4 regions of the Paenibacillus allorhizoplanae genome follow, and region 2 is predicted to be linked to each of the others. Evidence: riboswitches for the same ligand, from Rfam matches in the RefSeq annotation. Region 2 holds a riboswitch; each other region holds the start of a gene.

Region 1 (2,201 bases), on a different contig from region 2:
GATAAGATAACCTGTTGATCGCCAGCAGGAAAAGCCGTGTACGTATGTTCAGGTGCTCCCCAGGCTGCCGATTCCCAAACATCGGAGTCTGTTAGTGTGTGTACCTTTACATTACCGTAGTACAAATCGCGATCTTTACGCACTAACTCTACCGGTTTACCAGCAAATGGATGTGGAGATGTAGAAAGGCTTTTGATGAATTGATCTTGTTCTTCATTGTTTTTCCATTCGATTTGATAGTTGCTTTTATCCATCTTCAGCATGGACTTTGTACGGTCCGCTGAAAGCAGGGAGTAGAAATATAGTGAACGATGATCGTCACCTATAATGGAATAGATGGCATTTTGCCCGCCAACTAGCGATAGCCCTTCATCATCACTCCATTGGATGTCAATCTGAAGAAGATCATGGACAAATCGCCAAGTTAAAGGCATATAAGTCACATCCTGATACGTTAGAAAGGGGTAAGGCTCTGTTTTATTATTGATTTCTATTTGATTCATCGTGATGGGTACATCGGAAACTTGGACAAAGTAACTGTTTGCATGACTTTTGGTTGTTAGATCCTGTTCAAGTGGGGTTTGATGAATTGGCGGCGGAGTGTTCCGATTTGACCAAATCTGCAATCCATCGGATTCACTCCAGTTGTATTCAATGCCGAGTGTTTGGAAATTGTTCCACGTCATGGGTAGGTAAGTGATGTCTTTATACACCAGAAACGGGTATTGGCTATGGGTAATATCCATGTCTTGACCATTGATTTGAATTGGAAAATAGGGCAGAGATGCCTTCACAGATACGCTTGCTGAAGCTTGCATTGGAAGTATTGGTAACAACCCACACATCAATCCGAGTATGACAAACGAGCATTTTATGGCAAATTTCTTCAAAACATCACCCTTTTCTAAGTTAGTATTGCTACTGATTAGACGCAGAATGATGGGAAAAGTTGTATGAATGGAGGAGGTATTATCCAGATCGTGTTGTTGATGGAAAATTTTGAGTCATGATCTCATTGATTTCCCATGTTACAATCGTTGAGATCCAAGCTGGATCCAAAACTTAGAAGGCCGAAGCTTTTTTGAAGCACGGGGGAACCAATCTTTGGGGTGAAGTCGCGTTATGCGCGGCCGGGTGATTACTCTTTGATCCGAATCCGACAGCTAACCTCGCAGGCCGCAAAAAGGAGAGGTTTATAGTGATACGTTACAAGAAGCTTATTGTTACAGGTGCATTAGGTTTGACTGTCCTGATGGGGGCGAACGCAGCATTTGCTGCTACGGGAACGCACACGGTAGCAGGCAACGATACCATGTGGCTAATCTCTAAGAAATATGGCGTCAGCCTTACTTCGCTGATTAAAGCGAATCCACAGGTAGCCAATCCGAACGTGATTTGGTCGGGGATGAAACTCAACATTCCTGGAAGCACGGGTACAACTGTTGTGACGAAACCACAGGTTACGCCAGCACCTACAGTTACACCGACACCAACGCAATCCACTTTTGCTAGTCAAGTGGTTACCTTAGTAAACCAGGAGAGAACGAAGGCTGGATTGAAGCCTTTGACCAGCAATAGCGCCCTTACCGCGATGGCGCTGGATAAAGCGAAAGACATGTACAGTAACGGATATTTCGATCATACATCGCCAACTTACGGATCACCTTTTGATATGATGAGCTCCTACGGCATTCATTATTCCTACGCGGGTGAAAATATTGCTAAGGGTCAGCAATCCCCTGCAGCCGTCATGACAGCATGGATGAACAGTATCGGTCACCGTCAAAACATTCTAAGTCCGAACTTCACACAAATAGGTGTTGCTTATTATAACGGTGAGTGGGTTCAGGAATTTATAAGTAATTAAAAGGTAAATGTGAATCGTGGCAGTCTCCCTTGGGAGGCTGTTTTTTTGCATGATGTCGAAGGAGATAGGTCGTGTGTGTCGAATTGGAACTCAATTAAAAGATTGGAGTGTTAAAGAAAATTCAGAACACGGTAAATTTGCAATTAAGTTCCCAAGAGGTGCTCATCATGATTAAAATACTAACAGAAATTGAAATTGAAGCATCCATTGATGTTTGCTTTGACATGGCAACGAATATTGATATCCATACGCAGACTGTGTGGCCACATACCAAGGAACGAGCGATAGCTGGAACAACAACTGGCATGGTTCGTGGAGGGGATACGGTTACGTT
Region 2 (2,201 bases):
TTCCCTGGCGCTGAGCAACCCAAGCAGGCATTGCAGATTTTCCTAGCTGAGGGCCAGTTTCAGTTAATTAAAACAGATCTCAGTTATTCTTATCTATGGTGGCTTGCTATCCTACTATGTGCTCGCATGCTGCTGACGCCTCTCTTAAATGGCGGCGTCTACTATTCACTCACTCACGCTCACCAGAATGCGGGATATCGTTTCTTTCGCGGGATGAAGCAGCTCATGCTCCCCTTCCTGCTCGTGTATCTGATTCGCATCGCACTTACGCTTTTCCCACTTATCTGGCTTATTCCCAAAGCCACTTATATTCTAGGGCATAGCAGCTCCTACGAGCAGATCATTATCAAGCTTCTTCCTTGGATACTCAGTTTAATGCTCTACGGTTTTCTCCTACAACTTCTGTTTATGCATGTGCAATTCGCCATCGCGGCCAAGCTGGGTATCCTATCTACCATTTTCTCCTTCTTTCGACACTCGCTCCCGATTATCGGACTTGCCATTATCCTATTACTGTTCACAGGACTTTTGGCAGGGATCACAGTCACGGCCACTTACCTATGGGCAGGACTGGTAGCCCTAATCATTTACCAACTGTATCCTCTCTTCCACATTTTCATCCAAATTTGGGGCATTTCTTCCCAATATCAGCTTCTTTCTGCCAAAATATCCAACTAATATCCAGCAAAACAGCGAATAGTTTAAGCGTCCTCCCCTTCTCTTTGAGAAAGGGGCTTTTTTTTGTCTATTTTCCGAACTATTTGCCTAATTCCCCGCCTTTTTTTAAACAAAAAAAGAGGAATTTCATTGTTTATGACGAATTAAAAGGACTAGCATCAGAAAACTAAATATTTCATGCCGAATTCCTCAGTTTATGGGGAAACGGGGGAACCACTCCGGGTGAATTGATCTTGCAAGACAGGGATCATAGGGAACCTTCAACCGAACCCTCCAGCTAACCTCGTAGGCACCGGAAGGAGACAAGCAGTTGAAGAAAGTTGTTGGTCTTATTTTTAGTCTTGTTTTGTTTTTGAGCGTAAGTGTAGGAAGCGTTTTCGCAGCATCCAATATGGATAAAGCAGTGGACGAGCTTGTTGGAACTCCTTACAGATGGGCAGGAACGACAACCAAAGGATTCGATTGCTCTGGTTTCACATCCTACTTGTTTGACGAGTTCGGCATCGACCTCCCACACAGCTCTAAATCACAAAACAGTGAAGGCTACTGGGTTGACAAAAGTGATCTTCGTAAGGGCGATCTTGTATTTTTCAACACAGATGGCAGCGGTATCTCTCACGTAGGGATGTACCTCGGTAATGGTGAATTCGTTCACTCCGCTACTAATCAAGGTGTTGTTAAGAATAAGTTGAGCGAATCCTATTATGCGAAGCGGTATGTATCAGCCAGACGTGTTCTATGGGATGATATCTACAATCAACTAACTGCTGAATCCAAGTAATGTTCTCGGCACAGAATGAAGCCCTGCAAGCTTTGCTCGTAAGAGCGGTTTGTAGGGCTTCATTCATTTGAACGAGGCTACCGGCGTATACTACAATATACAAAACCGGCTACGCCGTCCTTCGAGGACTTCTCACAGTGTTTATGGAAATACAGCCGAAATTATTATGTTCCTTATATATATTCTGGTATTTTGAATAATGGCCACTTGGCCTCGAGGAAGGAAAAGAACGCATGGACAACATACAAGATCGTACTTTACCCCCATTTCCCGGCATCGTTCGATCCATTGATGAAATTAGAGCTATGATTGGTGAGCCTCATCCTGCGGTACAAAATAAAGTAATCAATCAAATTGACGAACACGCCCAAGCATTCATAGCCAAATCATCTTTATTCTTCTTATCTACATCGGGTGCGAATGGATTGTCTGATGTTTCCCCCCGCGGCGATAGCCCAGGCTTCGTTCGCGTTCTCGATAATCACCGCTTGATTTATCCGGAAAGACTCGGAAATCGTCGTATAGATTCTATGTATAATTTACTGGCCAACCCGCAGGTGGGACTTATCTTCATCATCCCTGGGGTCGAGACGGTGCTCCGCGTCAACGGACGCGCTTGGCTGACGAATGATGAAGAGCTCCTTGCGACTATGCAGCTTAACGGGAAATCACCGATTGCCGCTGTTGGCGTCGAGGTGCAGGAATGCTTCGTGCACTGCAGTCGCGCCCTGAAACTATCCAA
Region 3 (2,201 bases), on a different contig from region 2:
ATGTCGGATTTTCCCAGAGCAGCTATTTTATTGCGCGCTTCCGAGAGCATATCGGAATGACGCCACAGGAGTATCGGCGGCTGTACAGCAACTAAAAACGCGTAAAAAACCTTCAAGTAATTGAAGGTTTTTACATGTTATTGCGAGCCATTGCCTCTACAGCGTGACTCTTTTGAAATTCGGAAAAGGCTTCTCAGCCTCAGGAAGTGACGAGAGGCTTACCATTTCGGCAACTTTCATCATGTTCTCCCAAAGCGGCCATACTTTCGGGGAGCTATGCGCTTTGTGCATAGATTCCTCTGATAACCACTCAAATATTTCAATTAGCGTTCCATCTACAGATTGAAGTGTCACTGGCGGGAATTCGGTGATAAGCCCTTCTTCGCGAAGCATAGGGATGTGCCCTTTAACAATCTCGGCTAGTTCAGCTTCTTTCCCAGGATGGGGGCGATACATCGCCATAGTAATCATGCTTGAAGTGGACATTTGATTCCTCCATTTTAAAGTCATAGGTTCCATTTATTGGAGTTAGTATATCAGATTGATTTCATCGTTTCCAATGGTGTTCGAATTGACGTGATCGTCTTAGCAGCCGACGCCACAGAGCTTTATCTCCTAAAGAGCACTAATAAGTAGCAAAGTATGGGATAATCAACGTCACTCCTATATGTATGCGCTTTCATCAACTACCAAAGTCAAATAAGCAAAAATAAAAGGCGAATCTACGTTTTACATTCGATAAAGAACGGCGTAAGATTCATTACGACAAGTTGATTTTTGTGAGAAAACCTCTATCGAAGCCACTCGAAGATGAGCGACCGCGTATAGAGGTAGGTTTTATCGCCAATAAGAAAGCTATTTTCGGGAACCGAAAACTTATACTTTCTTATGTGGTAATAAGAAACCACTTAATTCCCAGTAGGGGAAACGGGGGAACCAATCGAAGCCGTTTAAGCAATACTTGGCTTCATGGGGTGAATCCTAATGCTCGCAAGCATTAGGTAGGACGCTCTCAAGTCCGAATCCGACAGCTAACCTCGTAGGTGCATTGAGAGAGAACCGTACACTCGCCTTCTTATGTAAAGAAGTCCGAGAGTAGAGATTCTCTACTCTTAGGGCTTCTTTTTGCATGCCGTCAACCCAAAATGTTACATAATTGTTATAAGGAGGCAATACCATGCATGCTATTGAAATCAACAATCTGACCAAAACCTATGGGAACGCAAGAGGGATTACCGATGTTAGTTTTTCAATCGAAGAAGGGGAGATCTTTGGGTTTATTGGGCCGAATGGAGCAGGGAAATCAACGACGATTCGAACGCTGCTGTCACTGATTTTTCCAACTAGCGGCAGTGCCAAAATTTTCGGGAAAGACTGCATCCAGTTTGCGCCAGAAATTAAGAAAGAGATCGGGTATTTACCGTCCGAGGTGTTCTATTATGACAACATGAAGGTGATCGACCTACTCAAGTATTCGGCCAGCTTTTACAAGAAGGATTGCACCAAGAGAATCAAAGAACTTGCTGAAATCATGGATCTAGACGTTACGAAGAAAATTGATGATCTATCTCTGGGGAACAAAAAGAAGGTGGGCATCGTTCAAGGGTTGCTGCATGATCCTAAGCTCATTATTCTGGATGAACCTACAAGTGGACTGGACCCGCTCATGCAGCAGAGGTTTTTCGAATTGCTCGAACAACAGAATCAAAGAGGAGCTACGATTCTTTTTTCCTCTCATATATTGAGTGAAGTTCAAAGATTATGTGATCGAGTCGCTATTATTAAGGAAGGCAGGATTGTAACGGTTGAGAAAATCAGCACGTTAAAAGAAAACAACTTCAAGCGATTTAAAGTGGATACGGCACAAGCGCTTGATCCTAACTTTTTCAAAATGACCGGGGTCAATAACATTGATGTCCATGGCCAGACGACGAGCTTCTTATTTAAAGGCAACATTAATCAAGTCATGCGAAAGATTGCTGAAATCGAAATTGATAATCTGTGGATCGAAGAGCCTGATTTAGAGGAGATCTTTATGCACTACTATGAGAAGGAGGCTTAGAGGGGGATGAATATATACCTTCATGAATTGAGAGCTTATCGGAAATCCACGATGACGTGGACGTGCTCCTTAATTGCGGTCATCGTTTTATTCCTATCCCTTTTTCCTTCGGTTTCTAAGGATTTTGCTGAGTTTTCTT
Region 4 (2,201 bases), on a different contig from region 2:
AGGCAATGGATTTTCGGCTAATGTTAAATCGTTAATGCGAATGGACCCTTTTTGCGGTTGAAGCAGCCCGAGAATATTTTTGATGGTGGTACTTTTCCCTGCACCATTGAGTCCGATTAGCCCCATCATTTCACCTTGACGGATCGAGAAGGTAAGGTCATGAAGAACAGGTTTGTTGGGTAAATAACCACCGAATAAAGCGTTTACTTGCAAGATGGGACCCATCTCAATTGCCTCCCTAAATAGCAAATTTTTGGTATTTTTCAATCAAATACTTCCAGAATCATTATAAACAAATTTGCATTTATAGCCTAGTTTTGACCATTATACACTAAAAAATCGCGTATACGTACGTTAAAGTTAGATACGTGTAGATATAAGTGGGTTATATATGAAAAATAAACGAAATTTAAGCGATTTAGCCCTTTTTAACGGGTGTTAATCCCTTTACAGGTTGAGATTAACAGCGTAATATACTTTTCATAATAACTTAATATCCAATTTGCCAATTTTCCATTCGCTGAGTTCCAAATGTGGGAACGGGGGAACCACTGCAAGCTTAATGAGCATTCCAATGCGGTTAAGTAAGCAGACAGTAATAGGGGTGAATCATAGACGTCAAACAAGCAGTTTGCGTCTACGTAGGGCGACTCTCACGTCCGAATCCGTCAGCTAACCTCGTAAGCGTAAGAGAGGTAACGATTGTCGTGCGTGCTATTTGTATTTCATTATGCAAACTAAGCCAGCGAGAAGAGTCCTCTTCTTGCTGGCTTTTTGTCCTCATTTAGGGTTATACACAGATCATAAGACATAAAACAACCCGGAATTCATAGGATGATGAATAGGTAAAAGGGGGGGACGACCAGATTCAGCGGAATAACTTGCTGATGATGGCGAGCGTTAAGTTAAACTAAAAACCTTAGTCGCGTCAAATTAATCATGCTGTAACCTGGCGGCGAGGCTTTGAAGGAGGACCGAAGAAGTGGGCAGTATCTCAATTAGCGAGACCCATGTAAAACGATCATCCAGCATGTCCTTCGCATTGCGATGGAAGCATGAAAACTTGCGTTTGATTTTAAGCCTAGCTATAATCTCAATCGCAATGACTTTCATGTTTTTGGTGTTGTTGTACGGAACGGCTACCAAGAGCGTATCCGTGGTTGTTAATGGACAAGAAACTATTGTGCACACGAAGCAATGGGTCCTGCAACGCCTACTGGATGAACAAGCCATAACGATTGGTGAGCACGATGAAATTTCAGCTTCACTCACGACCAAGCTCAAGGGTGGAGACAAAATTGTTATCGAGCATGCCTCACCGATTCAATTGACTGCTGATGGAAAGACCACCACTGTTTACACAACTGCAAGAACGGTAGAAAGTGCATTGCAACGTTTACATATTGCACTTGGGGAGAACGATCGTATTTCTCCCGAACCGACGTCCGCTCTTACCACTGGCGATGAAATCAAGATCGTCCGTGTGAAAAAAGAGACGGAGGAAGTCTCTGAACCGATCGCATTCGAGACAGAGAAAAAGAATGACGCATCTTTACTCAAAGGGAAAGAGCAAGTGGTCCAAGAAGGTAAAGAAGGCGTATTGGTCAAGAAGAAAGAAAAGACTTTCGAAGACGGTGTTTTAGTCGCGGAAGCAGTTGTGGGTGAAGAAGTACAAACAGAAAGTGTTAAGAAAGTAGTGTCCGTAGGCACGAAAAATCCTGTGGTTGTTCTCTCCGCCTCTTCACCGAGTGTGGATGAGGTTTCCAAGAATGGTGTGACCTTCGGTTACAAGCAAATTCTCAAAAACGTGAAGCTTACTGCTTATTCAGCGGACGCTGCGTCGACAGGCAAAACCGAGGGCTCGTCTGGGTATGGTAAAACCTACACAGGTACTACCGTGACTGAAGGGCGTACAATTGCCGTCGATCCGAAAGTTATTCCGCTTGGTTGGTGGGTGTACATTGAAGGGATTGGTTTCCGTCGTGCTGAGGATATTGGCAGCGGCGTGAAAGGCCAAATGATCGATGTATATTATGAAGATCACGGATATGCAAATAAATTCGGCACGAAGCAAGGGTACACTGTGTATGTGGTTGGCCCTACAAAACCGTCCCAAAACTAACGTGTAAACGGTAGTTTCGACGGGAACACTACAATATACACGTAGCTTGGCATCTGCCTGCGCGAAAGAAGAGGAGACC

What was found. Region 2 has a riboswitch for cyclic di-AMP ahead of L6I86_RS23645 (C40 family peptidase). Riboswitches for the same ligand answer to the same signal wherever they lie in the genome.
Region 1: another riboswitch for cyclic di-AMP. It lies ahead of L6I86_RS03595 (CAP domain-containing protein); the one in region 2 lies ahead of L6I86_RS23645 (C40 family peptidase).
Region 3: another riboswitch for cyclic di-AMP. It lies ahead of L6I86_RS27070 (ABC transporter ATP-binding protein); the one in region 2 lies ahead of L6I86_RS23645 (C40 family peptidase).
Region 4: another riboswitch for cyclic di-AMP. It lies ahead of L6I86_RS31810 (3D domain-containing protein); the one in region 2 lies ahead of L6I86_RS23645 (C40 family peptidase).

The regions. Positions count from the first base shown of each region.
Region 1 is NZ_CAKMMW010000002.1:229,661-231,861, reverse strand. It holds gene L6I86_RS03600 (hypothetical protein) at 1-818, opposite strand, end outside; cyclic di-AMP (ydaO/yuaA leader) riboswitch at 1,059-1,193, shown strand; gene L6I86_RS03595 (CAP domain-containing protein) at 1,199-1,867, shown strand; gene L6I86_RS03590 (SRPBCC family protein) at 2,035-2,201, shown strand, end outside.
Region 2 is NZ_CAKMMW010000017.1:26,725-28,925, forward strand. It holds gene L6I86_RS23640 (hypothetical protein) at 1-678, shown strand, start outside; cyclic di-AMP (ydaO/yuaA leader) riboswitch at 847-985, shown strand; gene L6I86_RS23645 (C40 family peptidase) at 989-1,459, shown strand; gene L6I86_RS23650 (MSMEG_1061 family FMN-dependent PPOX-type flavoprotein) at 1,693-2,201, shown strand, end outside.
Region 3 is NZ_CAKMMW010000022.1:19,392-21,592, forward strand. It holds gene L6I86_RS27060 (AraC family transcriptional regulator) at 1-95, shown strand, start outside; gene L6I86_RS27065 (antibiotic biosynthesis monooxygenase family protein) at 157-486, opposite strand; cyclic di-AMP (ydaO/yuaA leader) riboswitch at 896-1,062, shown strand; gene L6I86_RS27070 (ABC transporter ATP-binding protein) at 1,178-2,062, shown strand; gene L6I86_RS27075 (ABC transporter permease subunit) at 2,069-2,201, shown strand, end outside.
Region 4 is NZ_CAKMMW010000032.1:12,984-15,184, forward strand. It holds gene L6I86_RS31805 (ABC transporter ATP-binding protein) at 1-225, opposite strand, end outside; cyclic di-AMP (ydaO/yuaA leader) riboswitch at 509-702, shown strand; gene L6I86_RS31810 (3D domain-containing protein) at 983-2,122, shown strand.